One region of the Massilia sp. LMS1-1-1.1 genome, then DNA from elsewhere that is predicted to be linked to it. Evidence: predicted binding sites of a transcription regulator. Region 1 holds the regulator's gene; each other region holds the start of a gene.

Region 1 (7,552 bases):
CAAAAACAGTAATGACATCGGCTGGCTTGGAAGCGTTAACCATCTTGACGATTTGCTCGAAGATGATGCGATGGTCATAGCGATAGAAATCCTCCGCATGCATGAAGTCGGCGATGCGGTCATATGCGGCATTGTCGCGCAGCAGACCACCGATGACGGATTGTTCTGCTTCGATCGAATGCGGCGGAATACGGAGGGAATCCAGTTGCGGATCAGAGGGGGCGTTCATGGCGCGAATTATACCCGCTTCGGCGTGCTGGCAAAAATAAAGGGCTGAAATTGAGCGAAAAAAAGGCCACAAAAAAGCCGGGCGAACCCGGCTTTTCATAGTGCGGCAATGCTTGCGGGCCAGGCCCGCAGACAATTACGCGTTCGCGTCTGGAACGACAGCGATAACAACTTCCACGACCACGTCGGTGTGCAGAGCAACCGAAACGTTGTGCTCGCCAACGATCTTCAGCGGGCCGGTAGGCATGCGGATTTGTGCTTTTTCAACAGCAAAACCTTGCTTGGTCAGCGCTTCAGCGATGTCGAAGTTGGTGACGGAACCGAACAGACGGCCATCAACACCAGCTTTTTGAGCAACTTGAACGGTCAGGCCGCTCAGTTTTTCGCCCTGGGCTTGCGATGCGGCCAGTTTGGCGGCAGCAGCTTTTTCCAGTTCGGCGCGCTTGACTTCGAATTCAGCCACAGCGGTTGCCGTAGCACGACGTGCCAGGCGTTGCGGGATCAGGAAGTTACGTGCGTAACCGTCTTTGACTTTGACGACTTCGCCGAGGTTACCGACGTTAACAACTTTTTCTAACAGAATGATTTGCATAGTTCTTCTCCAGGAATATCTGACCGATTAAGCGTGGTGCAGATCGGTGTATGGCAGCAGCGCGAGGAAGCGAGCGCGCTTGATTGCGGTGTCAACTTGGCGCTGGTAGTGCGCTTTGGTACCGGTCAGGCGTGCTGGCATGATCTTGCCGTTTTCTTGGACGAAGTCTTTCAGCGTGTCGACGTCTTTGTAGTCGACTTGCTCAACGTGAGCTGCGGTGAAGCGGCAGAACTTCTTGCGTTTGAACAACGGGTTTTGCTGTTTGCGTTTTTCTTTAAGCTTGAGCTTATTTTTGTCGAACTTTTTACCGAATGCCATGTCAGGCTCCTGTATCTAAAATGCGCTAGTCAGAATTGACTGCACTAAAATCAATGATGTGAAACACCAAACTCTTGCTGTTGCGGCTCTTCCTGGCCAGGAAACCCGTGAACTGATACACCCCGCCCAAGCTTGCCTGACTGAACCTGCCTGAGATTTCGCCAGCGGCTAGCGCGGCAACATCAAACTCGGTCAAACGGGCAATCCCTGCTTCCATCTGCTGCGAACTGTGTTGCAATACTGCATTCACAATCGGCAACCCTGCCGGGGTATAGCGCAATATTTCGCGCTCGGCAATGATGGCGGTTACTTGTAGCTGGTTCAGCGCACGATCCTGGTCAAGAATTAAGCTGCTGCTGCGGCTGGAGCGGCTGCTGGTGCTTCGGTGCGGTGGCTTTTGGCCGCGTCTTCGCGTTGTACCGATTTCATCATCGGCGAAGGAGCTGTTTCAGCTTTCTTCATTTTAACGGTCAGGTGACGCAACACGGCATCATTGAATTTGAATGCTGTTTCCAACTCGACCAAGGTCTCGTTGTCGCATTCGATGTTCAGGCAGATGTAGTGTGCTTTAGGCAGCTTTTGGATCGAGTAAGCCATTTGACGGCGGCCCCAATCTTCCACGCGGTGAACCGAACCGCCGCGGGTGGTTACGCTGGCTTTGTAGCGTTCGATCATCGCGGGCACTTGCTCGCTTTGGTCCGGATGGACGATAAAGACTATTTCATAATGACGCATGCAAACTCCTTCAGGTCGGATTGATAATCGCCCACCCCGGCGTCAAGACGGGTGTGGGAAGGTCAGCCGAAGATTATAACCGCCTTTTGCAAACGTTTCAATCATTCCTTCCACAAGCGCCCGAAAAGCCCGTGCGCCACCGTGCTTTCCGACCGTGGACAAGTATTTCTTGCGAAATTCGCCCAAAACACGGAAATCCCCTTGCATAGTGGGTGATACTGTACAAAAATACAGACTGTTCATATAGACAGCATTTTAGTATGCACCCACCGCTCATGATCAAGCTGACAGCACGACAAGAACAAATCCTGAACCTGATCAAGGACGCGATTGAAAACACGGGCTTTCCTCCCACCCGTGCCGAAATCGCCAATGAACTGGGTTTCAAATCGGCCAATGCGGCCGAAGAGCATTTGCAGGCCCTGGCCCGCAAGGGCGCGATCGAGATTTCGCCCGGCACCTCGCGCGGCATCCGCCTGATCGGCGCGGCCGCCGAAGCGCCGCCATCGAAAGTGCCTGCAGCCCTGCTGATGTCGCTGCCCCTGATCGGTCGGGTGGCGGCCGGTTCGCCCATCCTGGCCCAGGAAAACCTGGAAGCGAGCTACAACGTCGACCCGGCCCTGTTCTCGGCCAAACCCGACTTCCTGCTGAAGGTGCGCGGCTGGTCCATGCGCGACGCCGGCATCATGGATGGCGACTTGCTGGCCGTCAAAAAGGTCGACAGCGCCAAGAATGGCCAGATCGTCGTCGCCCGCATCGGCGACGAAGTCACCGTCAAGCGCTACAAGAAGACGGGTTCCGTCATCGAACTACTGCCGGAAAATCCCGACTTCAAGGTGATCACCGTGTCGCCCGAAGACGAGTTTGCGTTGGAAGGCCTCGCCGTCGGACTGATGCGCAGCTGGCATTAAACTGCCGCACGAAAAAAAGGGCCGCGACAGCATGACTGTCGCGGCCCTTTTACATGGTGCGCGGCTGCTTATGCGTCCAGTGCGTTGCTGAAATCTTCCAATAAGTCTGCTTCATCCTCGATACCGACGGAGACACGGATCAGGGATTCGGCAATGCCCATGCTGGCGCGGCGCTCGGCACCCATCTCGTAGAAAATCGTGTGGGCGACGGGAATGACGAGGGTGCGCGTGTCGCCGAGGTTGCTCGCGGGAATGGCCAGGTTCAGACGGTTGAGGAAATCGAAGCAGTCGATGCCATCCTTCAATTCAAAGCTGAACAGCGAGCCATAGCTGCGGAACAGCTCGGTGGCCAGCGCGTGCTGCGGGTGCGACGCCAGGCCCGGGTAATGCACGGCCGCCACTCTTGGATCCGCCTGCAACATGGTGGCCAGCGCCAGAGCGTTCGAGCAGGTGCGATCCATGCGCAAGGCCATGGTTTCCGCGCCGACAGCGATATGGTGCGCCGCTTCCGGCCCCAGCGACGCGCCGAAATCGCGCAAGGCCTTGGCGCGGATTTGCGCGATGCCCCATTGCGCGGGCGCCGCCTTCTTGTAATTCTCGAAGATGTTCGGATACTGCGTCCAGTCGAACACGCCCGTGTCCGTCAAGCTGCCGCCAAGGGCATTACCGTGGCCGCCGATGGACTTCGTCAGTGCATTGACCACCAGGCCCGCGCCCACGGCTTTCGGGCGGAACAGGTACGGCGTCGTCATCGTGTTGTCGACGATGTACAAGATGCCCTTTTCGCGGCACAAGTCGCCGATTTTTTTCAGGTCGGCGATCTGCGTGCGCGGATTGGCGATGGTTTCCACGAACACGATGCGCGTGGCCGGCGTAATGGCGGCCGCCACGTTGGCGACGTCCGTGGCGTCGACGAACGACACAGCCATGCCCTGCCCCGTCACCGTTTGCCACAGGCTGTTGGTGTTGCCAAACAAAAAGGCCGACGACACGACATGGTCACCCGCGCGCAGCAACGATTGCACGACGGCGCCGATGGCGCCCATGCCGGTGGCAAAACACAAGGTCGCCACGCCGTCTTCCATCTTGTTGACCTTGTCTTCCAGCGCGGAAACGGTCGGGTTACCCTGGCGGCCGTAGCGGAAACCCGCTTCCTTGCCCTGGAACACGGAAGCAAGCTGGCGCGCATCGGCGTAACCGAAAGCAACGGAAGTATGCACGGGCTTGTGCAGCGAGCCGTGTTCGATGCCCTTGCGGCGGTCGTTGTGCAGGATGGTGGTGGTGAAGCCGTAGGTTTTTTTGGTGGTCATGGTGGAAGTTCCGGAGTTCGATTTGCCGCGTAACCCAAGGCAAATGCCGGGGTCAGACCTGAAGGTCCGACCCCGAAAAAAAGCCCGGCATCGGCCGGGCAGGTACTTATGCTTCCGTTGTCGCCAGGTTCAGGTTCAGCTGGGAACGCGGCGTATCTTCGGGCGCTGCCGCCTTCGGATGGTGGCGCGCATATTCCAGGCGGTCCAGGTATTCCTGCGACACGTCGCCCGTCACGTAGATACCATCGAAGCACGACGCCTCGAAGTTGGTCAGGGCCGGGTTGACGTCGGCGATCGCCTGCTTCAGCGCGCCGATATCCTGGTAGACCAGGTAGTCGGCCGTGATTTCGCGGCACACTTCTTCCGTCGTGCGGCCGTAGGCGATCAGCTCGTCGCGCGTCGGCATGTCGATGCCGTACACGTTCGGGTAGATCACCGGTGGCGCGGCCGAAGCGAAGATGACCTTCGTCGCGCCCGCTTCGCGCGCCATCTGCACGATTTCACGGCTGGTGGTGCCGCGCACGATGGAATCGTCGACCAGCAGCACCACTTTATCCTTGAATTCGGACGGGATCGCGTTGAGCTTCTGGCGCACGGATTTCTTGCGTGCCGCCTGGCCCGGCATGATGAAGGTGCGGCCGATGTAGCGGTTCTTGATGAAGCCTTCGCGGTACTCGATGTTCAGCGCCATGGCCAGCTGGATAGCGGCCGGACGCGAGGAATCGGGAATCGGCATGACCACGTCGATATGCACGCCTGGCAATTCGGCGCGGATCTTTTCGGCCAGGTATTCGCCCATTTTCAGGCGCGTGGCGTACACGGAAGCGCCGTCGATGACGGAGTCGGGACGGGCCAGGTAGACGAATTCGAACACACACGGGTTCAGGCTGGCATTGTCGGCGCACTGGGCGCTGTGCAATTTCTTGTCTGCATCGATAAAGACGGCTTCGCCGGGACCGATGTCGCGCACGAAGCGGAAGCCCATGCCTTCCAGGGCCACGGATTCGGAAGCGATCAGGTATTCGGGACCTTGCTCCGTTTCATTGATGCCCAGGCACAGAGGACGGATGCCGTGCGGATCGCGGAAGGCCAGCAAGCCCACGCCGGCGATTTGCGCAACGGCGGCGTAACCGCCCTTGACGCGGCGGTTCAGCACGGTAACGGCCTTGAAGATGGCTTCCGGGTCCAGGTTCAGGCCCGTCGTCGCTTCCTGGATTTCATGCGCCAGCACGTTGAGCAGCACTTCCGAATCGGAATCGGTATTGATGTGGCGGCGGTCGTTCTTGAACATTTCCAGCTTCAACTGTTCCCAGTTGGTCAGGTTGCCATTGTGCGCCAGGGTGATGCCGAACGGCGCATTCACATAGAACGGTTGTGCTTCCTCTTCGCTCGACGAACCGGCCGTCGGGTAACGGCAATGGCCGATGCCCGTCGTGCCTTGCAGCGAACGCATGTTACGCGTACGGAAGACGTCACGCACGAGGCCGTTGGCTTTGTGCATGGAAAACATACTGCTGTGATTGGTCGCAATCCCTGCCGCGTCCTGACCGCGATGTTGCAAGAGCAACAATGCATCATAGAGCAATTGATTGACAGGTTGATGGGAAACGACGCCGACGATGCCACACATGGTGTGCTCCTAAACTGTGCTACTGATTTTAAAAAAATTCAAAATTTCACATGCTGCGCGTAAGCGGCAGGCAGATAAGGCTTGATGGCGCGCGCGCCCTGCTCCGCGAGCGGGCTGAGCTGCGCATTTTTCCAGAATGGCTGCTGCGGTATGGAAGTCATGCCACACAAGATGACGGCGGTCAGCACGATCACAAGGCCCCGCGCCACGCCGAACAGGGTGCCCAGGGTGCGGTCAGCCAGGCTCAAGCCCGTCACCTTGACGAGTGCGTCGACCGTCATGGACAGCAATCCCATCAAAATGCGCACGCCGATGAACAGCACGACGAAAGCCAGCAACAAACGGATGGCTTCGCCAGGCACGGCTTCCGGCAGGAATTTCGCCAGGGTAGCGCCATACGCGTTGGCAATGACGAACGCCACGATCCAGCTGACCAATGACAGTATTTCCTTGACCAGGCCACGCATCATGCTGATCAGCACGGACGTCACCAGCACGAACAGCACCAGGTAATCGAAGATCGTCACGCGCGTTCAGCCTTGCAACATCACGCCGGTACCAGGCTGCCGCCCAGGCCCAGCTTTTGCAGCTTGGCGCGGGTCTTTTCAGCGTCTTCGCGGCTGCCGAATGGCCCCACGCGCACGCGGATGCGCTCGCCCGCTGGGCTCGAAACTTTCTGCGTGTACGACTTGATGCCCGCATCGCGCAGCTTGTCCTGCAATTCGTCGACCTTGTCCTGCGTCGCCAGGGCCGCTACCTGCACCACGAACTTGCCGCTGCCCGCGTCATGCGCCTTGTCCTGTGCTTTCTCTTGCGGCTTGCCTTCCAGAATCGCCAGCGCGCGCGCGGCATCGTCAGCCGATTGCGCCGGCTTGGCAGGCTTCGGCTCGGGCTTGGTTTCCGGCTTTACTTCATGCTTGGGCTCAGGCTTGGGTTCGGGCTTGGACTCGTGTTTCGGCTCGGGCTTGGTTTCGTGCTTCGGCTCCGGCTTCGACTCCACCTTGACCGGCTTGGGTTCAGGCTTGGGCTCGGGTTTCGGTTCCACATAGGTCGGCTTGACCGGTGCAGGCTGGGCGGCCGCCAGCACGGGGGCCGGTGTCGGTGCAGGGGTCGGCTTGGCCGCAGGCGGCAACGGCGCGTCGACGATTTCCTCGGACTGGTCCAGGCCATTCGCTGCGGCCTGGGCCGGGACGGCCGGCACGGGCGCCGGTGCAGGTGCGACGGCCTTTTCCTTCGATGGAATGTCGATCGCGATATCGTTGAACGGCGCCTTCGGCTCGGAGTCGAGCAGCATCGGCAAGCCGACAGCCACGCCCAGGGCCAGGGCAATGGCCCCGACCAGGCGGCGGCGTGCGCGCTTTTTTTCAGGCAAGACCGGGTCCGGCGCTTCCTTGCCGCCACGGCGCGATCCGCCGCCACCGGCCGTGTTGGCTGCGCGCTTGCGGGTCGGCGACTGTGCTTCGCCAGGGACATAAAAGCCGCTGTCTTCGCCAGAGGATTCTTGCTTGTTTTTAAACAGTTTCGAGAACAAGCCCATGCGTGATTTTCAGTCGAGTGCGTTTCAGTGAAGTGAGGATTTTCGGGCCTTCATCACGCCGGCAACGGTGAGGAAAGAACCAAAGACCACAATTCTATCATTCTCACCGGCCCGGCTCATTGCATTTGCAAAAGCTTGTGCCGGATCATCGAAAATAGACACAGTATGTTCGCTGCTGTCGGGCTTATCTTCGAGCATGATCTGCACCTTGGCGGCCAGCTCGGAAGCCGTGGCCGCGCGCGGCGAAGGCAGGCCCGTCAGGCACCAGTGGTCGACGTGTTCGCTCATCGC
Region 2 (7,552 bases), on a different contig from region 1:
GCGGAACTGGAGCAGGAACGCGACCGGGCCGAGGCGGCCAACCGCGCGAAGAGCGATTTCGTGGCCAACATGAGCCATGAAATCCGCACGCCCCTCAATGCCGTGCTGGGCATGGTGTATTTGCTGGGTAATACCAAGCTCGACACGGAACAGCGCAAGTATCTGACCATGGTGCGCGTGGCGGGCCAGTCGCTGCTGGGCATTCTCAACGACGTGCTCGACTATTCGAAGATCGAGGCGCGCCGCATGGAACTGTCGCCCGTCGAATTTGACCTCGACGAAGTCATGAATACCCTGGCCACGACGATGACGATGAATGCGGGCGAAAAGGAGCTGGAACTGGCCATCGCCGTCGAGCCCGACGTGCCGCGGCGCCTCGTGGGCGACGCCCAGCGCCTGCAGCAAATCCTCGTCAACCTGGCCGGCAACGCCATCAAGTTCACGGAGAGCGGCGAAGTGGTGGTGGCCGTCAGCCTGGCCGAGAGCAAGAGCGAGAGCGGCCGCGCCTGGCTGCGCTTCGAAGTGCGCGACACGGGCATCGGCATGACGGAACTGCAGCAACAGCAGCTGTTTGCCGCGTTTTCACAGGGCGACCAGAGCATCACGCGGCGCTTCGGCGGCACGGGCCTGGGCCTGGCCATCAGCAAGCAGCTGATCCACATGATGGGCGGCGACATCGCCGTCGCCAGCAGCGAAGGCAAGGGCAGCCGCTTCTGGTTCAGCGTGCCGTTCGAGATGCTGGCGCAGCCGGCCGAAACGCGGCGCACGCCAGCGCTGGGCCAGCTGCGCCTGCTGGTGGCCGACGATAACCGCACCACGCGCGAACTGATCGTCAAGCTGATCGAGGCGTGGGGCTGGCTGGCCGATGAAGTCGATTCCGGCTTTGCCGCCATCGAACTGTACCGCGAGCGCCTGGCGCAGCAGCAGCCGTACGACGTGGTGCTGGCCGACTGGCACATGCCCGTCATGGACGGCCTGGCCACGGCCAAGGCCATCCGCCAGGCGGCCAGCGGCCAGCGCCAGCCCATCGTGGTGATGGTCAACGCCTTCGCCCGCAACCACCTCGAGGAAATCTCCAGCGCGGCCGAGGCCGACGTCGTGCTGATGAAGCCGATCACGGGATCGAGCCTGTTCGATGCTCTGCATCAGGCGCTGATCACGAAGAACGACGGCGGCGAGCAGCGCATCCTGCACCAGCCGCTGGGCACGGAACTGGCCGGCGTGCATTTCCTGCTGGTGGAAGACAATCATTTGAACCAGGCCGTGGCGCGCGGCATCCTCGAACACATGGGCGCCACCCTCGACGTGGTGGGCGATGGCTTGCAAGCCGTGGAACGGCTGCGCACGGAAGCGCTGCGCTACGACATCGTGCTGATGGACATGCAGATGCCCGTCATGGACGGTTTCAGCGCCACCCACATCATCCGCACGGAACTGCGCCTGAGCCTGCCCGTGATCGCCATGACGGCCGGCGTGCTGGCGTCCGAGCGCGAGCGCTGCATGACGGCCGGCATCAGCGACTTCATCGCCAAGCCCGTCGTGGTGGAAGAGATGATGGAAGTCATCCTGCGCCACCTGCCCAAGCGCCCGCAAGTGCAGACGGCCGAGCCGGTGCGCGTCGCCGATGAGGAAGTGTTTTCCATGGCGCCGCTGATGCGCGTGATGGGACGCGACGCGAAGGGGCGCGGCGTGCTGCGGCGCATGGTCGAAGACGCGCTGAACAAGGGCATGACGCCCGTGCGCGACGCGGAAACGGCCTTGCAGGCAGGCCGCCACAGCGACGTGGCGCGCATCCTGCACAGCGTGCGCGGCTCCGTGGGCACCCTGGGCACGAAACGCCTGATCCGCGCCGCGTTCGCCACCGAGGAAGCGATCGACGCTGGCCGCCTGGACGAAGTCCCAGGCCTGCTGGCGCACACGGCGCAGGAGCTGGAACTGGCGCTGGCGGCGGCGGCGGATTGGTTGTCGCGGTTGAAGGATTAGGCCTGCAACGTAAAGCTGGGGTCAGACCCGCCGGGTCTGACCCCGGAACTTTGCTCAGCGCCGCCGTTTACGCCGGTACACCGAGGATCACACTAGATGCTTTAAACATCGCCGTCACGCTGCCGCCAAGTTCGATACCCAGGTCCGTGCTGCTCTGATTGGTGATGATGGCGGCGATCGTGCCGCCGCGCGGCAAGTCCAGCACCACTTCCGTGTTGACGGCGCCCGTCTGCACGCGCGTGACCGTGCCGGCCAGCTGGTTGCGGGCGGAAAAGCGCGCGCCTTCGCTGTCGGCCACGAGGATGATGGACGAAGCCTTGATCAGCGCAAACGCTTCGGCGCCAGGCACCAGGCCCAGGCTTGCGCTGCTGCCCTGCGTGACGATGGCCACGATGTGCTGGCCACCCGGCAATTCCAGGGTGACTTCATCGTTGACGGCGCCCTGTTTCAGTTCGGCCACCTTGCCCAGGAATTGATTGCGTGCCGTGGTTTTCATGGCCATTCTCCGTATGAGTAAAAGATCGTCGGCGATGCCTTCGGCCTGGCTGCCCAGCTGGCGCAGGTAGCGGGCATGCTCGCGTTCGATGATGCGGAAATTGTCGACCAGCTGGCGTCCCCGTTGCGTGAGCCGCGTGCCGCCGCCGCCCTTGCCACCCGTCAGGCGCTCGACCAGCGGTTCGCCGGCCAGGTTGTTCATCGCGTCGATGGCGTCCCAGGCTGCCTTGTAGCTCATCTTTACAAGCTTGGCCGCCTGCGTAATGGAACCGCATTCGGCGATGGCGCCCAGCAATTCCACCCTGCCGGCGCCGCCCAGGTTTTCTCCGCCCACCATCATCCATACCGAGCCTTGCAAGCCGATTTTATCCAATACGTTCACCCAATGCCATGTGGTCTTCCCTGTTATCGATCTGTCCGTCGCGCAAGTACAGCACGTGCTCGCCCAGGATGCGCGCATCTTCCGGATCGTGCGTGATCAGGATCATGGGCACGTCCAGGCGCTGTTGCCACTGGCTCAGTTCCAGCCGCATTTTGACACGCAGGGCCGGGTCGAGGGCGGCAAACGGCTCGTCGAGCAGCAGCGCGGACGGCTCGGCCACGAGCGCCCTCGCCAGCGCCACCCGCTGGCGCTGGCCTCCGGACAACTCGTCGGGGAACTGGTGCGCCAGTTCCTGCAAGTGGAAGGCGTCGAGCCAATGCTCGACCTTCTGCAATTTTTCGCGCGCGCGCGGATTGAACCATCCCCGGCTCAGGCCAAAGCCCACGTTCTGGCGCACCGTCAGGTGCGGGAACAGCGCGTAATCCTGGAACAGATAGGCGACGTTGCGCTGCTGCGGCGGCAAATTGATGCCGGCGGCCGAGTCGAACAAGGTGCGCCCGTTCAGGCGGATATGGCCTTCGTCCGGCGTGAAGAGGCCGGCAATGGCTTTCAGGGTCATGCTCTTGCCGGCGCCGGACGGGCCATACATGGCGATGCGCTGGCTGCCGGACGTGCATTGCACCTGCAGGTCGAAACGGCGTTTGCCGGAGCGCAAGGTGGCGCGGATGTCGAGGTCGAGTTGCATGGGCGTCATCCTCAGCGTCCTTTGTGCGCGACGCGCCCGGGCGCCAGGCGGCCAGCCGACAGCAGCACCACGATGCAGACCACCGAGATGATCACGACCAGCGTATTGGCCACGTCGTCCTGGCCCGCCTGCACGGCTTCATACACGGCTACCGACAGGGTCTGCGTCTTGCCGGGAATGCTGCCGGCCACCATCAGGGTGGCGCCAAACTCGCCCAGCGCGCGCACGAATCCCAGCAGCACGCCGGCGAGGATGCCGCGCCAGGCCAGCGGTAACGTGACGCGAAAGAAAATCGCCAGCTCGGAAATGCCCAGCACGCGGGCCGCCTGCTCGAGCTGGCCGTCGACGGCCTCGAAGGCGGCGCGCGCGGGCTTGAAGACGAGAGGGAAAGCGACCACGGTGGAAGCGATCACGGCGCCCTGCCACGTAAAGATGAGGTTGATGCCGAAGTTGTCCTGCAGCCAGATGCCCAGGGTGCCGCGCCGGCCCAGCAATACCAGCAGGTAATAGCCAAGCACGGTCGGCGGCATCACCATCGGCAGGGTCAACAGGGCGTCGAGCAGCTCGCGCCCGGGAAAACGCGTGCGCGCCAGCAGATAGCCCGTACCGATGCCGAGCAACAAGTTGAGCGCCGTGGCCCATGCCGCCACTTTGAGCGACAGGGCCAGCGCGGTCCAGGCGATATCCATGCGCGTTCGTTTGCTTTATGGCTTTTTAAAGCCGTACTTGGCCAGGATGGCTTGCGCCGGCGTCGTCTGCAAATAGCTGACGAAGCGCTTCGCTTCGGCCGCATTACCGCTGCCCTTGATGGTGGCGATCGGGTACAGCACGGGCGCGTCCAATGGCACGTCCAGCACCACGTTCACCTTGTCCTTCATGATGGCCGCGTCGGTGGCGTAGACAAAGCCCGCATCGACTTCGCCGCGCGCCACGTAGTCGAGCGACTGGCGCACGTTCTGCGTGCCGATGGCTTTCGGTTGCACGGCGTCCCACAGCTTCGCCTTCTTCAGCGCGCCTTCGGAATAGCGGCCGACGGGCACGCTGGCCGGATTGGCGATGGCCACGCGGGTCACGCCCTTGTGCGTCAGGTCAGCCAGGCTCTTGATGCCCAGCTTGCTATCGTGCGGCACGATCAGCACCAGGCTGTTGCCGACGAAGTCCATGCGCTCGGCCGGCAAGACGAGGCCCTGCTTTTGCGCCGCATCCATGGTTTCCTGGTCGGCCGAGGCAAACACGTCCACGGGCGCGCCTTTGACGATCTGCTGCAGCAGCACGCCCGAAGCGGCGAAGTTCAGGGATACCTTGCTGCCCGGATACTGCGCCTCGTAGCTTTGCGCCGCCTCCTTGAACGCATTCGTCAGGCTGGCCGCGGCCGACACCACCACTTCGCCGGCAAAGGCGGACGAGGCGGCGGTGGCGAAGAGGGCGGCGCCGAGCAGTGTGGCGAGGGAGGTGAGGCGCATGATCGTATCCTTGATGAGAAGAGAACCTGGTCCGTAATATACACCGATATATAGCGCTCTGCCATCGCACAGGTCAAGCCAGCGCAAGCTGCATTCCCTGATATACTGTATATAAACACAGTATATCGAGGTGAGCCATGGAATTGACGGACAAGCTGGAAATCCTGGCCGACGCGGCCAAGTACGATGCATCCTGCGCCAGCAGCGGCGCGCCCAGGCGCGATTCCATCGGCAAGGACGGCTTTGGCGCCACCTCGGGCATGGGGATTTGCCACAGCTACACGCCGGACGGGCGCTGCGTCTCGCTGCTGAAAGTGCTGCTGACGAATTACTGCCTGTACGATTGCCAGTACTGCGTCAACCGCCGCACGTCGAACGTGCCGCGCGCGCGCTTTACCGTGGCCGAAGTGGTGAAACTGACGAGCGACTTTTACCTGCGCAACTACATCGACGGCCTGTTCCTCAGTTCCGGCATCATCCAGTCGGCCGACTACACGATGGAGCAGCTGGTGCAGGTGGCGCGCGAGCTGCGCGAAGTGCACCAGTTCCGCGGCTACATCCATCTGAAAACCATTCCCGACGCCGATCCGGCCCTGATCGCGCAGGCGGGCCGCTATGCCGACCGGCTCAGCGTCAATATCGAACTGCCGACGCAGGACAGCGTGCAAAAGCTGGCGCCGGAAAAGAGCGTGCACACGATCAAGCTGGCGATGGGGTCGATACGCCGCAAGCTCGACGAGAAAGCGGAAGAACCGCGCGCGCCGCGTTTCGCGCCGGCCGGGCAAAGCACGCAAATGATCGTCGGCGCCGACGCCAGCGACGACCAGCAGATCCTCTCCACGGCCGAGACCCTGTACGGCAGTTATAAACTCAAGCGCGTGTACTACTCGGCCTTCAGCCCGATCCCCGACAGCCCGAAAAGCGTGCCGCTGGCGCCGCCGCCCATGCTGCGCGAACACAGGTTGTACCAGGCCGATTTCCTGCTGCGCAGCTATGGTTTCCAGGCCAGCGAACTGCTGCCCGCCACGGGCGGCAACCTGGCGCTCGATATCGACCCGAAACTGGCGTGGGCGCTGGCGCACCGCGAACATTTTCCGCTGGACTTGAACCGCGCGGCGCAGCACATGATCGCCCGCGTGCCCGGTATCGGCTTGCGCAGTGCCCAGCGCATCGTTGACCTGCGGCGGCTGCGGCAAGTGCGCTACGCCGACCTGTCGCGCCTGCGCTGCAGCATGAAGAAAATCGCTCCCTTCATCATCACGGCCGACTACTTTCCCGCGCGCGACACCACCGCCTCCGAACACCTGCGGCGCGCCATGGCGGAGGCGCCGCAGCAGATGAATCTGTGGCCGGAGCTGCAGGCCGCATGAGTACGGTGGTGCGGCTGGCGCAGTCGTTCGACGAGTGGCGCGCTGCAGCAAGGGAACTGATCGCGCTTGGCGTGCCACCTGCCGACGTTGCCTGGCAGTGTCAACACGGTGAGGGCGACCTGTTTTCCGCCACGCCGGATGCCACGGATACCAGCGCGCCACTGCTGCGCCTGCCCCGTCCACTGGTGGAATTGCTGGAAAGCGCCGCCTGCTTCAACGTGCCTGACCGCTGGGCCTTTTTGTACCAGGTGCTGTGGCGCTGGCAGCAGGGCCAGCACGACGTGATGTCGCCGGCCGACGCGGACGGCGCGCGCCTGCACGCCATGGTCAAGGCCGTGCACCGCGAAGAGCACGACATGCATGCGTATGTGCGCTTCCGCGAACGGCCAGAATGCGAGGGCGCGCCCCGTTTTGTCGCCTGGTTCGAACCCGTGCACGAGGTGCTGCCGCAGGTGGCGCGCCACTTCGCCCGCCGCATGGGAGCTACCAGCTGGATGATCGCCACGCCCGCCGCCAGCATGCTGTGGGATGGCACGACCTTGCACGCGGGCCCAGCACTGATGCAGGGCGCGGCCGATATCGACGATGCGGGCGAAGCCCTGTGGCTGACCTACTACCGCAGCATCTTCAATCCCGCGCGCGTGAATGCGGATTTGCTGCACAGCCATATCCCCTCGCGTTTCTGGAAAAATTTGCCGGAAGGGGCCATCGTGCCCGCCATGCTCAGCGGCGCCGCCAACGGCGAACGCCGCACGGGCCAGACGGCCAGCGTGGGCCAGCGCAGCGGCGCCACCATGATTCCGATTGCCGCCGAGCGCGCCCAGCCAGTGCGCGAAGTAGCGACAAGCCTGGACCAGTGCCGCCGCTGCGAACTGTGGAAAAGCGCCACGCAAGCCGTGCCCGGCATTGGCCCAGCACAGGCGCGCATCATGCTTGTGGGCGAGCAGCCGGGCGACCAGGAAGACCTGGCGGGACTGCCGTTTGTGGGCCCGGCCGGCGCGCTGCTCGAGCAAGCCATGCAAGAAGCGGGCATGGCGCGCGACAGCATCTACCTGACCAATGCCGTCAAACATTTCAAGTGGGAACCACGCGGCAAGCGCCGCCTGCACAAGACGCCCGCGCAACGCGAGGTCCTCGCCTGCCATGGCTGGCTGGAAGAAGAGATTGAGCGTGT
Region 3 (7,552 bases), 1.1 Mb from region 1:
AACGCCGGCATCCTTGCGCAGTTCCGCCACGTCGAGCTGCGCCTGGTTGCGGCCGCCGTCGAAAATCGGCAGGCTGACCGATGGATTGAAGGTCCAGGCGCGGCTACCCGGTTTGAACAGGCCGTCGAGGCTTTCACTGACCGATCCCACGCCAGTGCTCAGGTGTATCGATGGAAAAAATGCCGCGCGCGCCGCGCCGATGTCGGCATGGCGCGCCTTCAGCTCGGCCTCCGCCTGGCTGATGTCAGGACGGTCGAGCAATATGCGCGCATCGAGGTCACGCAGCGCGGCGATCGGCAACGGCATCGCTGACAGCACATCCACGCTGCCGGCCGTGTCCACTGTTGCGGAGGGTACAAAGCCGGTCAGGATATTCAGGGCGCGTTGCGCGACAACGAATTGGGCCTCGGCATTGACGGTGGCTGCGTGGTGTGCGGCAGCGGCATTGCGTTCCGCGTCCAACTTGTCGCGCGAGATCAGGCCGAGCTCGAACTGGCGCCGCGCATAGCCTTCGAGTTGACGTTGATAACCGTCATTGCTCCGCAGGACGCGCCAGGTATCGGCGGTGGCGACCGCGATCGAGTGGGCACGCAGCACTTCCGCGATGAGTGCGGCGCGGGTTGCCACAAGGCCGTATCCGGACCCCACGTAACGTTCCTGCGCTGCCTGTGACAGCGACCGTAGTCTGCCAAAAAAATCGAGATCGAAATCCATGCCCAAGCCGGCTGCGCTGTAATGTTCACTCTCGGTCTCATTCAGGTCGGCATTGTCGAAGCGAGTACGCTTGCTCTCCGCCTGGAACGCCACGGAGGGCAAGCGAGCCGCGCCTTCCATGCGCATCAGCGCACGTGCCTCGTCAACACGGCGCATGGCTAGCTTGTATTGTGCATTGTGTGCCAGCGCCTGCTCGACTAGCGTCATCAGGGTGGCCAGCTGGCCGGCGCTACGCTGCGGTGCGAAGTCGTTCACCAACCGGGACTCCTGGATACTCAGTGTAGTAGAGGTTGCCGTGCGGACCGAGGGCGACGTGGTCGATGCCACATCCACATCGGACCGCATGGTGCCTGAGCCCAACGTGGACGGCAAAGCCGGCATCGCCGGACGCTGGTAAGAAGGAGCGAGAGAACAGCCGCCGAGCAGCAGCGTGCAGAGAAAAAGTGGAATTCGAGCGGGCATAGTAGCGGCGACGTTGTCAGGATGCCGGCAGCTTCTCACTCAATGATGCAGATATTTTGTGGAAAACATCAAGGAATGATGAAGATGCGTTGAATTTTGCCTCAGTCCGACCGGTTAGGCGCCAAACAATGGATGAATCACTGAATCGCCACCTGAAGCTTAGAGTCACCTGATCCATCGTTCTTGAAAGATGAGAAATCGATGGATCGTATTGAAGCCTGGGTGTTCTGCCAAATACCTGGTGTGCGATCTCGTAGCTGCCTGATCTGACGACGAAATTGGCGTTGACCTGGTTATTCATCTGCCCTGCAGAGACTACCGTCGCGCTCAGGCAAACGATGCTTGAGCTTCGGCGATCCTCTTGACGCCTTCGTGCCATCACAACCGTTAGTTTTAACAATTCAAGAAATTCATGGACCTTGCAGTTTTTGACGTCCTCAGCATATACTGTATTTATGTACAGTAGTTTTGAGAATGATCCACAACCTCGCAAGCCAGCCGCCATGCTTTCACCTTCCCTTCAACGTAGCAGCCCTACCACACTGGCCAATAGTGCCTTGCTGCGTGACGTCTGGCGGGCTAGTGAGCTGAGTCGAGGAACAACGAGCACTGTTACTACCGGTCACAGCGTCTTGGATCACGAACTTCCGGGCAACGGTTGGCCTCAATCGACCTTCACGGAGTTGTTAGTTCAGCAAGCGGGTATCGGGGAAATGCACTTGTTGCGGCCAGTGCTGGCGCAACTATCGCAACATCGTCGGATCGCCCTGGTGCAGCCGCCGTACTTGCCCAACTCCGCCGCCTGCAAATTCATGGACCTGAGTTGCCCGAACCTGCTCTGGATACGCGCCCCCAGCACCGCCGATGCTCTCTGGTCCACCGAGCAGATCCTGCGCAATGGCAGCTGCGGCGCGGTGCTGTTGTGGCAAGCCAATATTCGCGACGAGGCACTGCGGCGCCTCAATCTGGCGGCGCAGACAACCGAAACGTTCTTCTGGCTGGTCCGGCCGATGAGCGCAGCGGCTGATGCCTCACCTGCACCATTGCGCCTGGCATTGCGCCCAGCCGCCGGCGGCATTTCCACTCACATCATCAAACGGCGTGGCCCACATCATGAGGCACCACTCTTTATCCCGCTGGCAGACATGCCGGCACGTCAACGATTTTTGGACGATCAAAATGCGGTTCTGGTTCAGCGTACACCTCCCACTGTTGCCTCTCGAATGCCTCAGGCCGCGCTGGTGTGAACCGGGGCCGTATGCGGTGGTCGAGAAAGGCCGCATCCTTGCGGTCTCGCAGCATGCCTATGCCGAAGGGGTACGTATCGGCATGCGCCCTGGCGGTGTAGCGGCCGTCTCGCCGGATAGCGTCATCCTGGAGCGTAATCTTGAGCGTGAATTGATCACCAGCAATGCCATCGCGCTCGCCCTCCTCCAGTTCACCCCGGAGGTGGCGCATGCCGGCGACTTCAGCCTGCTGCTGGACGTGACCGCCAGCTTGCGCCTGTTTAACGGGCGAGCCGCCATCAGCCGGCGCATTCGCGCTGCCCTGCAAGCGCTTGGCGTGACGGCGCAGCTCGGCACGGCGCCGACGGCCATGGGCGCCTGGCTGCTGTCGCGCTGGCAGCCGGCCAAACGCCAGATCATTGTGCGGCGCACGGTGCACATGCGCTCACTCGAGCGCCAGCTCGACCGCATGCCCTGCGCCTATCTGCCCAGCACGGCGAATCATCTGGAGTGGCTGACGGATATTGGCGCGGATCATCTGGCGGCGCTACGGCGCCTGCCCCGCCCTGGCATCCAGCGCAGGATGAACAAGCACGTGCTCGATGAACTCGACCGCGCCTATGGACTCGCTCCTGAACTGTTTGAATGGATCGCCATTCCCGAGACTTTTTCAGCGCGCATCGAAACCTTTGACCGGATCGAACACGCCGATGCCCTGCTGGACGGCGCCACGGGCCTGCTGCAGCAATTTGTCGGCTGGCTGGTCGCGCGCCAGCAGGCCGTGAGTGTTTTTGTTCTGCTGCTGGAGCACGAGCGCGGCAAGACCGCGATCCCGCCCACGCCGATCGAGATCGGATTGGCGGAGCCGACCTGGCGCGACGAACACCTAATAAGGCTGCTGAAGGAGCGCCTGGCGCGCACGGAACTGGTTGCCCCGGTCATCGCCCTGCGGCTAGAAGCGCGACTGCTCACCGCGATGGCGCCACCGACGCAAGACCTGTTTCCCGAGCCGGGCGGCACCCCCGCCGACTATAAGCGCCTACTGGAATTACTCAGCGCCCGTCTTGGCAGCGACAACGTCCTCTCGCCTGTCGAGCATCACGACCATCGGCCGGAGGAAAGCAATGCCTGGGCTGCTGCCACCGAGAAGCGCAAGGCGGTCAACGCCGAGGATGAGGCGTTTGAGCGCCCGTTCTGGCTGCTACCCAAACCCATCCCGCTGCTGCTGCGCGGCGAACGTCCCTTCTATGGTTCCCCACTAAAAATGCTCAAGGGGCCGGAACGCATTGAGGCCGGCTGGTGGAATGATCAAATCGCTGCCCGCGACTATTACATCGCGCAAGGAAGCGACGCGACCTGCTACTGGATCTACCTGGAACGTGTCGTTGACGGCCGCTGGTACCTGCACGGCATGTTCGGCTGATCATGGACAAACCACTCGCTCCCACGCTGCCCGACTATGCCGAGCTGCAGTGCATGAGCCATTACTCCTTCCTGCACGGCGCCTCTCCGCCCGATCAATTGGTGGCGCGCGCGGCCCAGCTGGGCTACCAGGCCATCGCCATGGCCGACGAATGTTCCCTGGCCGGTGTGGTCAAGGCGCATGTGGCCGCGCGGGAGTGGAACATCCATCTCATCATTGGCAGCCAAATGAAAGTGACACCGGAAGACGGCACCCCGCCCTTCACGGTGCTGATCCTGGCCATGGACCGCGACGGCTATGGCAACCTGAGCGAACTCATTACCGCTGCGCGCACGCGCGCCGACAAGGGAAGTTACCTGGTGTGGCCACGCGACATCGCCAACCCCAGCGGCCATCTCGTCCACTTAAAAGGGCTGCCTGGCTGCCAGCTCATTCTGTGCCCCAAATATAACGCCCCCTATGAAGAGATCGAGCGGCAAGCCGAATGGCTGGTGCGCAGCGCACCGGGCCGCGCGCGCGTCGCCTTGACGTTGCACCACCGTGCCCAGGATGACCGGCACCGCGCCATGGTCGAAGCCATCGGCGCCGAATTCAGTTTACCTGTCGTCGCCACGGGCGATGTCGTCATGCATCTACGCTCGATGAAAATCATCCAGGACACCATGACCGCGATTCGTCTGAATACGCCGGTGGCGCAGTGCGGCTATCAGCTGGCCTCGAATGCCGAAGCGCATCTGCGTTCACGTTTGCGGCTGGGTAATCTGTATCCGCGCGACATGCTGGATGAAACCCTGCGCGTGGCCCAGCGCTGCACTTTTTCGCTCGATGAACTACGCTATGAATATCCAGGCGAGATCGTGCCGGAGGGGCAGACCCCAGCCAGTTACCTGCGCGAACAGGCATATATTGGAGCGCACTGGCGCTACCCGCACGCCATTCCGGACAATGTGCAGGCACAGCTGGAATATGAGCTGGAACTGATCGGCGACATGCAGTACGAACCCTACTTTTTGACGGTATTCGACATCGTGCGCTTCGCCCGCTCGCAAAAAATCCTCTGCCAGGGGCGCGGATCGGCGGCGAATTCGGCTGTCTGCTACTGCCTCGGCATCACCGAAGTCGACCCCTCGCGCGGCACCCTCCTTTTCGAGCGCTTTATCTCACGCGAGCGCGATGAACCGCCCGACATCGATGTCGACTTCGAACACCAGCGGCGCGAGGAGGTGATTCAATACATCTATCGCAAATATGGCCGCATGCGAGCCGCTTTGACGGCCGTTGTCATTTCCTACCGCCCGCGCAGCGTGCTGCGCGATGTGGGGCGCGCGCTGGGGGTGGACCTGTCGGTGGTCGACAAGGTGGCCAAAGCCTCGCATAGCTGGGGTGGGCGCGCCGACCTGCAGCAGCGCCTTACCACTTGCGGACTCGATCCGCACTCCCTGATCGCCGAAAAATGGGCGGCAATTGCCGAGCGCCTGATGCGTTTTCCACGTCATCTCTCCCAGCATCCGGGCGGCTTCGTCATCTCACGCGGCCCCCTCTCCCGCCTGGTGCCGATTGAAAACGCCGCCATGCCCGAGCGCACCGTGATTCAATGGGATAAGGATGACATCGATGAGCTGGGTCTCCTAAAAATCGACATCCTGGCGCTGGGCATGCTGTCGTGTATCGCCCGCACCCTGGCTTTGATCTCGGAACAGCGTGGTGAGCGTTTTGAACTGGGCGATATTCCCCATGAGGATGCCGCCACTTACCAGATGATTTCCAAAGCGGACACCGTCGGCGTGTTTCAGATCGAATCGCGGGCGCAGATGTCCATGCTGCCGCGCATGCAGCCACGCGAGTTCTATGACCTCGTCATCGAGGTGGCGATTATCCGGCCAGGGCCCATCCAAGGTGGCATGATCAATCCGTATTTGCGCCGGCGCCAGGGCTTAGAAGCAGTGACCTATCCGAGCCCGGAGATCGAGGCGGTGCTGCGGCGCACGCTCGGGGTGCCAATCTTTCAGGAGCAGGTGATGTCGATCGCCATGACAGCGGCCGGTTTTACGGCCGGTGAAGCCGATCGCCTGCGCCGCGCCATGGCCGCCTGGAAAAGAAAAGGTGGCCTGGAACAGTTCGAAGACCAGCTCATGAGCGGCATGGCCGAGCGTGGCTACAGCCTCGAGTTTGCCACCTCCATTGTCGGCCAGATACGCGGCTTTGCCGAGTATGGCTTTCCAGAGTCGCATGCGCACAGCTTTGCCCTGCTGGCCTATGCCAGCAGCTGGCTCAAGTGCCATCATCCTGCCGAGTTCCTGGCCGCCCTGCTCAACAGCCAGCCCATGGGTTTTTACAGCCGCTCCTCGCTGGTGCAAGATGCGCGCCGGCATGACGTCGAGGTAAGACCCGTCGATGTCTGTACGAGCGGATGGGAAGCATCCCTGGAGCCAATGGTGGACGGCAAACTGGCGGTACGCCTTGGTTTGAATAATATCAATGGAATGATGAGAGAGGCGGCTTGGCGCATTGAGGAAGCCCGCGCTGCCGCGCCATTCAAGAACATACGCGATGTTGCCATGCGCGCGCAACTCGATGCGGGGGATATGAAGGCGTTGGCATCAGCGAACGCCCTGGTAGCGCTGACGGGCAACCGGCGCATGGCCATGTGGGATGCTGCGGCGAGCGTGCCGGAGCGAGATTTAATGCGCGCGACGACCATTGCCGAACCCGTGCTGGAGCTGGCGCCGCCCACGGAAGCCGATGACATCGTGGCGGACTACCGGCATGTCGGCCTGACACTGGGCCGTCATCCACTCGCTCTCTTGCGCGAGCGCCTCAATAAAATGCGCTTTGTACCATCGGACATCCTGAACACCTTCAGCGACGGCCAGCTGGCCAGGGGCTGCGGCATAGTCACGGTAAGACAGCGGCCGGAGACGGCCAAGGGGGTGATCTTCCTCACCCTGGAAGATGAATTTGGCACCATCAACATCATCGTCTGGCCCACGCTGGTGGAAAAGCAGCGGGCCGAACTGATGAATGCCTCACTCTTGGGGGTGTACGGCATCTGGCAATCGAAGAGTGGCGTGCGCAACTTGATTGCCAAGCGACTGGTGGATTGCTCGCATTTGCTCGGTCAGCTTGACACGAAGAGCCGGAATTTTCATTAGAGAAGCATCCGGCCCACTTCCAACATTAACTCGCTACGATCAGGCTTCGTCAACTATTTTAGATGTCGGGCCATTGGTTTTACAGGAGGTAATGCCATTGTCCCGATTCGCAGACGACGCATACATTTGGCTGTTGCCAATGATCTCGCCGTTGCCAGCTTTAAGAACGAAGTATGGTTGATCCGCTTTCGACGTCAGACGAACATACCGGTCATCGCTAGGGCTGTTGCGTTGGCAAGACTCTATGCCATTCTTTGCCGCTTGCTTGGTCGTATAGGACTCGCTGGTGAGTATTATCTCGTGATTGTCCGCTTTCAGATTGAAGTGATAGTTCCCTGCGTTCTTCTTCAAATGATAATAACCTGGCATACGATACTCCTTTGAATTGGCTGGAAATTTCAATTTATCGTATAAAACTCGGATATTTTCTGGTGATTCTAAATCTCAATAGCAGAATCGGATTGTTAGCGAGAACGGTGCAGTATTACTCACTTGATGCATCACTCCCGATTCACTTTCGATTAACGTTATCCTTGACCGAACTATCCGGATTGTCCCTGACATATTCCTGGCCG
Region 4 (7,552 bases), on a different contig from region 1:
GGCTTTCCAGGTGCTGCACGTTGACGGTCGACAGCACGTCGATGCCGGCGGCCAGCAATTCCTCGACATCCTGCCAGCGCTTCGGATGGCGCGAGCCGGCCACGTTCGAGTGGGCCAGTTCATCCATCAGTATCAAAGGCGGCGCGCGGCGAAGCGCTTCGTCGAGGTCGAACTCGTACAGGGTCTTGCCCCGGTACTCGATGGCCTTCAGGGGCAGCACGGGCAGCCCGTCAAGCTGGGCCGCCGTATCCTGGCGCCCATGCGTCTCCACCACGCCCACCAGCAAGTCCTGGCCATCGGCCAGCAATTTGCGCGCGGCCGCCAGCATCGCATAGGTCTTGCCGACGCCGGCCGAGGCGCCGAAATAAATGCGCAGCCGGCCGCGCGCGGCTTTCTTTTCCTGCGCCTGCACTTGCGCCAGCAGGGCATCAGGGTCGGGGCGTTGGCTGTCGTTGGGGAGCATGGGCATCTTTTAATTGTCGATTAGCCCAAGAACAAGGGCTGGGGTCAGACCCGACGGGTCTGACCCCGGTATCATCTTACTTTGCGGCCGCATCGAGCGCCAGGTTCAGTTCCAGCACATTCACGCGCGGTTCACCGAAAAAGCCGATATACGCGGTTTTCTGCACCTTGGCGATGGCGTTTTCCACCTGCGCCAGCGGCATGGCGCGCACCCGGGCCACGCGCGGCGCCTGATACAAGGCACCGGCCAGACTGATTTCCGGATCCAGGCCGCTGCCCGACGCCGTTACCAGGTCGACGGGAATGGCGCGCGTGTTGCCGGGATCCGCTTCCTTCAGGGCGGCGATGCGCGCCTTGACGGCGTCCACCAGGGCCGGATTGGTCGGTCCCTGGTTCGAGCCGCCCGAACCGGCGCCGTTGTTCGCCATCGGCGCGGTGGCCGATGGACGGCCCCAGAAGTACTTGGGCGAGGTGAAGGACTGGCCGATCAGGGTCGAGCCGACGGGTTTTCCGCCACGCTCGACGATGCTGCCGTTGACTTCATCGCTGAAGGCCAGCTGGCCGATGCCGGCCGTGGCGAATGGATAGACGACGCCGCAGATCACGGTCAGCGCGGCAAACAGGACCAGGGCGGGACGTACGATGGTGCTCATGATGGTTCCTTTAGACTAAATTGAGTGCGGACAGCAGCATGTCGATCAGCTTGATGCCGATGAAGGGCAGGACGATGCCGCCCAGGCCATAGATCAGCAGATTGCGGCGCAACAGGCTCGCCGCGCCGATGGCCCGGTATTGCACGCCTTTCAGGGCCAGCGGAATGAGCACGACGATGATCAGGGCATTGAAGATCACGGCCGACATGATGGCCGACGCAGGGCTGGCCAGGTGCATGATGTCCAGCGCTTTGAGCTGTGGATAGGTGCCCACGAAGGCGGCCGGGATGATGGCGAAGTACTTGGCGATGTCGTTCGAAATCGAGAACGTCGTCAGCGAGCCGCGCGTCATCAGCATCTGCTTGCCGATTTCAACGATTTCCAGCAGCTTGGTCGGATTCGAATCGAGATCGACCATATTGCCCGCTTCCTTGGCCGCCTGCGTGCCGGAGTTCATGGCCACGGCCACGTCGGCCTGCGCCAGCGCCGGCGCATCGTTGGTGCCGTCGCCCGTCATCGCCACCAGGCGGCCTTCGGACTGGTAGCTGCGAATGAGTTTCAGCTTGTCTTCCGGCGTCGCTTCGGCGAGGAAATCGTCCACGCCCGCCTCGGCCGCAATCGCGGCAGCCGTCAGCTTGTTGTCGCCCGTGATCATGACGGTCTTGATGCCCATGCGGCGCAATTCCGCAAAGCGCTCCTTGATGCCGCCCTTGACGATATCCTTGAGCTCCACAGCGCCCATGACACGGCCATCGTCGACCACCACCAGCGGCGTGCTGCCGCGGCGCGCGATATCGTCGACGGCACGCGCCACTTCATCGGGATACGGTTGGCCCAGCGCTTCCACATACTTTTTCATGGAATCGGCCGCGCCCTTGCGCAACTGGCGCACCTGCTGTTCGCCCGCGATATCGACGCCGCTCATGCGCGTTTGCGCCGTAAAGGGCACGAAGGTAGCGTGCAGGCTGGCCATCTCGCGTTCGCGGATGTTGAACTTCTGCTTGGCCAGCACGACGATGCTGCGCCCTTCCGGCGTTTCATCGGCCAGCGAGGCCAGCTGCGCCGCGTCGGCCAGCTGCTGCTCCGTCACGCCGGGCGCAGGCACGAAGCTCGACGCCTGGCGGTTGCCCAGGGTGATGGTGCCCGTTTTATCGAGCAGCAGCACGTCCACGTCGCCGGCCGCTTCCACGGCGCGGCCCGACGTGGCGATCACATTGGCCTGCATCATGCGGCTCATGCCGGCCACGCCGATGGCGGACAACAAACCGCCGATGGTGGTCGGAATCAGGCAGACGAGCAGCGCGATCAGCACCGTGATCGTCACGGGCGTGCCACTGCCGGCCGCCGCCACGGAAAACAGCGAGTACGGCAGCAAGGTCACGGTGACGATCAGGAAGACGATCGACAGGGCCACGAGCAGAATCGTCAGGGCGATCTCGTTCGGTGTCTTCTGGCGCTTGGCGCCTTCGACCATGGCGATCATGCGGTCGATGAAGGCTTCGCCGGGGTTGACGGAGACGCGCACCAGCAGCCAGTCGGACAGCACGCGAGTGCCGCCCGTCACGGCGGAAAAGTCGCCGCCCGACTCGCGGATGACGGGCGCCGATTCGCCCGTGATGGCGCTTTCATCGACGGAAGCCACGCCGGCCGTCACTTCGCCGTCGGCGGGAATCACGTCGCCCGCCTCGACCAGCACCGTCATGCCCTTGCGCAGGTCGGTGGCCGGCGTGGGCAGCCAGGAAGTGCCGTATTTCGGCGTTTGCATTTTCTTTGCCATCACCGTCTGCTTCAGGGCGCGCAGCGAGGCCGCCTGCGCCTTGCTGCGGCCTTCGGCCAGCGCTTCGGCGAAGTTCGCGAACAGCACGGTAAACCACAGCCACACGGCGACGGCGACGATGAAGCCGAATGGCGCTTCACCCTGGCCGCCGCTGATCCCGGCCTGGGTCGCCAGCAGGCTCGTGATGATGCTGCCCACGTAGACGACGAACATCACGGGGCTGCGCCACTGCGTGCGCGGGTCGAGTTTTTTGAACGCATCGACGACGGCGGGGCCGATCAGTGCGGAATCGAACAAAGTCAGGCTTGTGCGTGACATGGTAGCCTCTTATTTGATGAAAAGTTGCAGGTGTTCGACGATCGGGCCCAGGGCCAGCGCGGGAACGTAATTCAATACACCGACGAGCACGACGACGCCGATCAGCAGGCCGATGAACATGGGGCCGTGCGTGGGCATGGTGCCGGCATTGGCCGACAGGCGCTGCTTGGCCGCCAGCGAACCGGCCACCGCCAGCACGGGCACGATCACGCCGAAGCGGCCGAACCACATGGCGATCGCCAGCATCACGTTGTAGAACGGCGTGTTGGCGGACAGGCCGGCAAACGCGCTGCCGTTGTTGTTGGCCGCCGACGTGAACGCGTACAGGATTTCGGAAAAACCATGCGCGCCCGGGTTGGCCACGCCGATCTTGCCCGGTTCGACCATCACGGCGATCGCCGTGCCCGTCAAGACCAGGGCTGGCGTGATCAGGATGGCCAGCGAGACCATCTTCATTTCATAGGCCTGGATTTTCTTGCCCAGATATTCAGGCGTGCGGCCTATCATCAGGCCGGCGATGAAGACGGCCAGGATGGCGAACATCAGCATGCCGTACAGGCCCGTGCCCACGCCGCCGAAAATCACTTCGCCGAACTGCATCAGCAGCAGCGGCACCATGCCGCCCAGGGGCATGTAGGAGTCGTGCATGGAATTGACGGCGCCGCAGGATGCGGCCGTCGTCACGGCAGCGAACAGGGTCGAGGAGCTGATGCCGAAGCGCGTTTCCTTGCCTTCCATATTGCCGCCCGATTGCAGGCTGCTGGCCTGCTGATCCACGCCCAGCGCTTGCAAGGATGGATTGGCTTGCTGCTCGGCGCTCATCACGCCGGCCGTCATGAGGACAAAGATCAGGGTCATGGCGGCCAGCACTGCCCAGCCCTGGCGCAGGTCACCCACCATGCGGCCGAAGGTGAAGCACAGGCCGGCGGGAATGATGAAGATGGCCAGCATCTGCAGGAAGTTCGACAGGACGGTCGGGTTTTCATACGGGTGCGAGGAATTGGCGTTGAAGAAGCCGCCGCCATTCGTGCCCAGCAGCTTGATCGATTCCTGCGACGCTACGGGGCCCATGGCGATCGTCTGCGTCGTCGCCACTTGCGCTTCCATCACGGGTTTGCCGGCCGCATCCAGCACGGGCTGGCCGTCGGCTGTCACCTTCGGCGTTTCATACGCCACGTGATCGAGCAGGGTCACTTCCTTGTAGGCGGAAAAATTCTGGATCATGCCTTCGCCCATGAAGACGACGGACAGGGCCAGCGACAGCGGCAGCAGGATGTACAGGGTCGAGCGCACGAGGTCGACCCAGAAATTGCCGATCGATTTGCCCGAGCGCGAGGCGAAGCCGCGCACCAGCGCGAAGATCACGGCGATTCCGGTGGCAGCCGAAAAGAAGTTCTGGCATGCCATGCCCAGCATCTGGGTCAGGTAGCTCATGGTCTGTTCGCCGCCGTAGCCCTGCCAGTTGGTATTGGCGACGAAGCTGACGGTGGTATTGAACGAGGAATCGGGGCTGACGGCGCCCAGGCCCTGTGGATTCAACGGCAAAAAGCCCTGCAGGCGCTGCAGGCCGTAGACGAAGACGGCGCCCACGGTATTGAAGACGATCAGGGCGATGGCATAGCTTTTCCAGCCCATGGCCTTGTCGGCGGGCAGGCCGGACCAGCGGTACAGCAGGTTTTCCAGCTTTTGCAGCCAGCCCAGGCCGCGCACGGGCGCATCGCCGGCCACCTTGGCCATGTACAGGCCCAGCGGATAGCCGGCGGCCAGCAGCACGGCCAGGAAGGCCACCAATAACAGTATCGATTGCGTCGTCATCACAGTTCCTCCGCCTTCAGCAGCGCCACCAGCAGGTAGACGAGCAAACCAGCCGAGACGACGGCGCCCAGCACATAAAACGCGTTCATTTGACGCTCCCTAATTTGTCGCAGGCGACGGCAAAGCCGGCCGCCAGGACGAAAAACACGGCAATCAAGCCGAGATACACGAGATCCATTCCCACCCTCATTCAGGTTTGTTTTGATAGTGAGCAGATTAGCCAAAAGGGTCTAAAAAATTCGTAAAGACTGGGGAGGCGCATGTAAACAAGATGTAAAAACGGGGGCTTTACCGCATAAAATCCAGCACAATTGGCGCAAAACCACGCCTGAGGCGCACTGTTGTTGCCCTGGAGTAGCGCTATTGCTCGCGGGACAAGATAGAATGCGCGAGCGTCCGCACAAGGACGCCTGGCCTGCCGCACTGCCCTCCCCCAGTGACGCTGGACGGGATATACTGTATATTCATACAGTTATCGCCGCCGCTGTCATTGCGCCCGCAGTGCCCTGGCCTGGCGTTCCAACCACTGTCTTTACTTAGCTTGAACACGTATGGCCACTAAAAAACCAGCATCCGACTACAGCGAATCATCCATCCGTGTCCTGAAAGGACTGGAACCCGTCAAGCAGCGCCCGGGGATGTACACCCGCACTGAAAATCCGCTGCACATCATTCAGGAAGTGATCGACAATGCCTCCGACGAGGCCCTGGGCGGTCATTGCACGCACATCGCCGTCACGCAAAACACGGATGGCAGCATCACCGTGGAAGACAATGGCCGCGGCATTCCCGTCGGCCTGCACCCGGAAGAAGGCGTGCCGACCGTGGAAATCGTGTTTACAAGGCTGCACGCGGGCGGCAAGTTCGACAAGGGTTCGGGCGGCGCCTACGCGTTCTCGGGCGGTCTGCACGGCGTCGGCGTGTCCGTCACCAATGCGCTGTCGACGCGCCTGGAAATCACCGTCTGGCGCAAGGAAAGCGACGGCAACGGCTTGCACCACATGGTGTTTGCGAATGGCGACGTGATCGAGCCATTGAATTCCCGCCCCGCCCCGCGCGACGGCAAGAAGTCGGGCACGCGCGTCACGGCCTGGCCCGATGCAAAATATTTTGATTCGCCGAACATCTCGCAAACGGAGCTGCAACGTCTGCTGCGCTCGAAAGCCGTGCTGCTGCCGGGCGTCACCGTCACACTCACCAACGCGAAAACGGGCGACACGCAAACGTGGCAGTACGCGGAAGGCTTGCGCGGCTACCTGACCGAAACGCTGGCGCAGGTATCGAATGGCGAAACCCTGATTCCCCTGTTCGAGGGCGCGCAATACGCGGGTCCGGACTCGGAAGGCTTTGCCGAAGGCGAAGGCGCGGCGTGGGTGGTGGCGTGGACGGAAGAAGGCGCCATCGTGCGTGAATCGTACGTCAACCTCATCCCCACCTCGAATGGCGGCACGCACGAATCGGGCTTGCGCGACGGCCTGTTCGGCGCCGTGAAAAACTTCGTCGAGATGCACTCGCTGCTGCCGAAAGGCGTGAAGCTGCTGCCGGAAGACGTGTTCGCGCGCGCCTCGTTCGTGTTGTCGGCGAAAGTGCTGGACCCGCAATTCCAGGGCCAGATCAAGGAGCGCCTGAACTCGCGCGACGCCGTGCGCCTCGTCTCGACCTTCACCAAGCCGCCGCTGGAACTGTGGCTGAACCAGCACGTCGACTACGGCAAGAAGCTGGCCGAGCTGGTGATCAAGCAGGCGCAGTCGCGCCAGCGCTCGCTGCAAAAAGTGGAAAAGAAAAAATCGTCGGGCGTCGCCGTCTTGCCGGGCAAGCTGACCGACTGCGAATCGTCGGACATCGCGCGCAATGAACTGTTCCTCGTCGAGGGCGACTCGGCGGGCGGTTCGGCCAAGATGGGCCGCGACAAGGAATTCCAGGCTATTCTGCCCCTGCGCGGCAAAGTTTTGAACTCGTGGGAGACGGACCGCGACCGCCTGTTCGCCAATAACGAGATCCACGATATCGCCGTGGCCATCGGCGTCGACCCGCACAACGTGGGCGATACACCCGACCTGTCCGGCCTGCGCTACGGCAAGATCTGCATCCTGTCCGATGCGGACGTGGATGGCTCGCACATCCAGGTATTGCTGCTGACCTTGTTCTTCAAGCACTTCCCGGTCCTGATCAACAAGGGCCACATCTGCATCGCCCGCCCGCCTTTGTACCGGGTCGACGCGCCCGCGCGCGGCAAGAAGCCGATCCAGAAAATCTACGCGCTCGACGACGGCGAACTGGTGGCCATCGAAGACAAGCTGCGCAAGGAAGGCGTGAAACAGGGCGCCTGGTCGATCTCGCGCTTCAAGGGCCTGGGCGAGATGAACGCCGAGCAGCTGTGGGAAACGACGATGAACCCGGACACGCGCCGTTTGCTGCCCGTGACGCTCGGTGAAGTCGATCACATGGCTTCGGCCTTGCGCTTCAATATGTTGATGGGCAAGGGCGAAGCGGCAGGACGCCGCGCCTGGATCGAAGAACACGGCAA

Evidence for each region. The regulator LexA, encoded in region 1, represses DNA repair genes until DNA is damaged. The targets are predictions, from matches to a motif close to ACTGTATNNNNATACAGT.
Region 2: the regulator LexA is predicted to act here: its motif matches at 5,113-5,130, upstream of MRBLMS1_RS18440 (putative DNA modification/repair radical SAM protein).
Region 3: the regulator LexA is predicted to act here: its motif matches at 1,623-1,640, upstream of imuA (translesion DNA synthesis-associated protein ImuA).
Region 4: the regulator LexA is predicted to act here: its motif matches at 5,481-5,498, upstream of MRBLMS1_RS20640 (DNA topoisomerase IV subunit B).

What each region holds. Positions count from the first base shown of each region.
Region 1 is NZ_JBFPNG010000001.1:1,513,164-1,520,715, forward strand. It holds gene MRBLMS1_RS06955 (replicative DNA helicase) at 1-229, opposite strand, end outside; gene rplI (50S ribosomal protein L9) at 365-820, opposite strand; gene rpsR (30S ribosomal protein S18) at 848-1,138, opposite strand; gene priB (primosomal replication protein N) at 1,164-1,463, opposite strand; gene rpsF (30S ribosomal protein S6) at 1,484-1,873, opposite strand; gene lexA (transcriptional repressor LexA) at 2,149-2,784, shown strand; gene MRBLMS1_RS06985 (cystathionine gamma-synthase family protein) at 2,853-4,094, opposite strand; gene purF (amidophosphoribosyltransferase) at 4,201-5,724, opposite strand; gene MRBLMS1_RS06995 (CvpA family protein) at 5,763-6,251, opposite strand; gene MRBLMS1_RS07000 (SPOR domain-containing protein) at 6,272-7,261, opposite strand; gene folC (bifunctional tetrahydrofolate synthase/dihydrofolate synthase) at 7,286-7,552, opposite strand, start outside.
Region 2 is NZ_JBFPNG010000023.1:757,645-765,196, reverse strand. It holds gene MRBLMS1_RS18465 (response regulator) at 1-1,983, shown strand, start outside; gene MRBLMS1_RS18460 (TOBE domain-containing protein) at 2,051-2,818, opposite strand; gene MRBLMS1_RS18455 (sulfate/molybdate ABC transporter ATP-binding protein) at 2,844-3,545, opposite strand; gene modB (molybdate ABC transporter permease subunit) at 3,557-4,234, opposite strand; gene modA (molybdate ABC transporter substrate-binding protein) at 4,250-5,008, opposite strand; gene MRBLMS1_RS18440 (putative DNA modification/repair radical SAM protein) at 5,146-6,378, shown strand; gene MRBLMS1_RS18435 (UdgX family uracil-DNA binding protein) at 6,375-7,552, shown strand, end outside.
Region 3 is NZ_JBFPNG010000001.1:370,382-377,933, forward strand. It holds gene MRBLMS1_RS01770 (efflux transporter outer membrane subunit) at 1-1,176, opposite strand, end outside; gene imuA (translesion DNA synthesis-associated protein ImuA) at 1,680-2,423, shown strand; gene MRBLMS1_RS01780 (Y-family DNA polymerase) at 2,356-3,825, shown strand; gene MRBLMS1_RS01785 (error-prone DNA polymerase) at 3,828-6,977, shown strand; gene MRBLMS1_RS01790 (YegP family protein) at 7,017-7,346, opposite strand; gene MRBLMS1_RS01795 (DUF3892 domain-containing protein) at 7,489-7,552, opposite strand, start outside.
Region 4 is NZ_JBFPNG010000034.1:398,592-406,143, forward strand. It holds gene MRBLMS1_RS20615 (DUF4118 domain-containing protein) at 1-463, opposite strand, end outside; gene kdpC (potassium-transporting ATPase subunit KdpC) at 540-1,115, opposite strand; gene kdpB (potassium-transporting ATPase subunit KdpB) at 1,126-3,210, opposite strand; gene kdpA (potassium-transporting ATPase subunit KdpA) at 3,220-5,025, opposite strand; gene kdpF (K(+)-transporting ATPase subunit F) at 5,025-5,114, opposite strand; gene MRBLMS1_RS20640 (DNA topoisomerase IV subunit B) at 5,577-7,552, shown strand, end outside.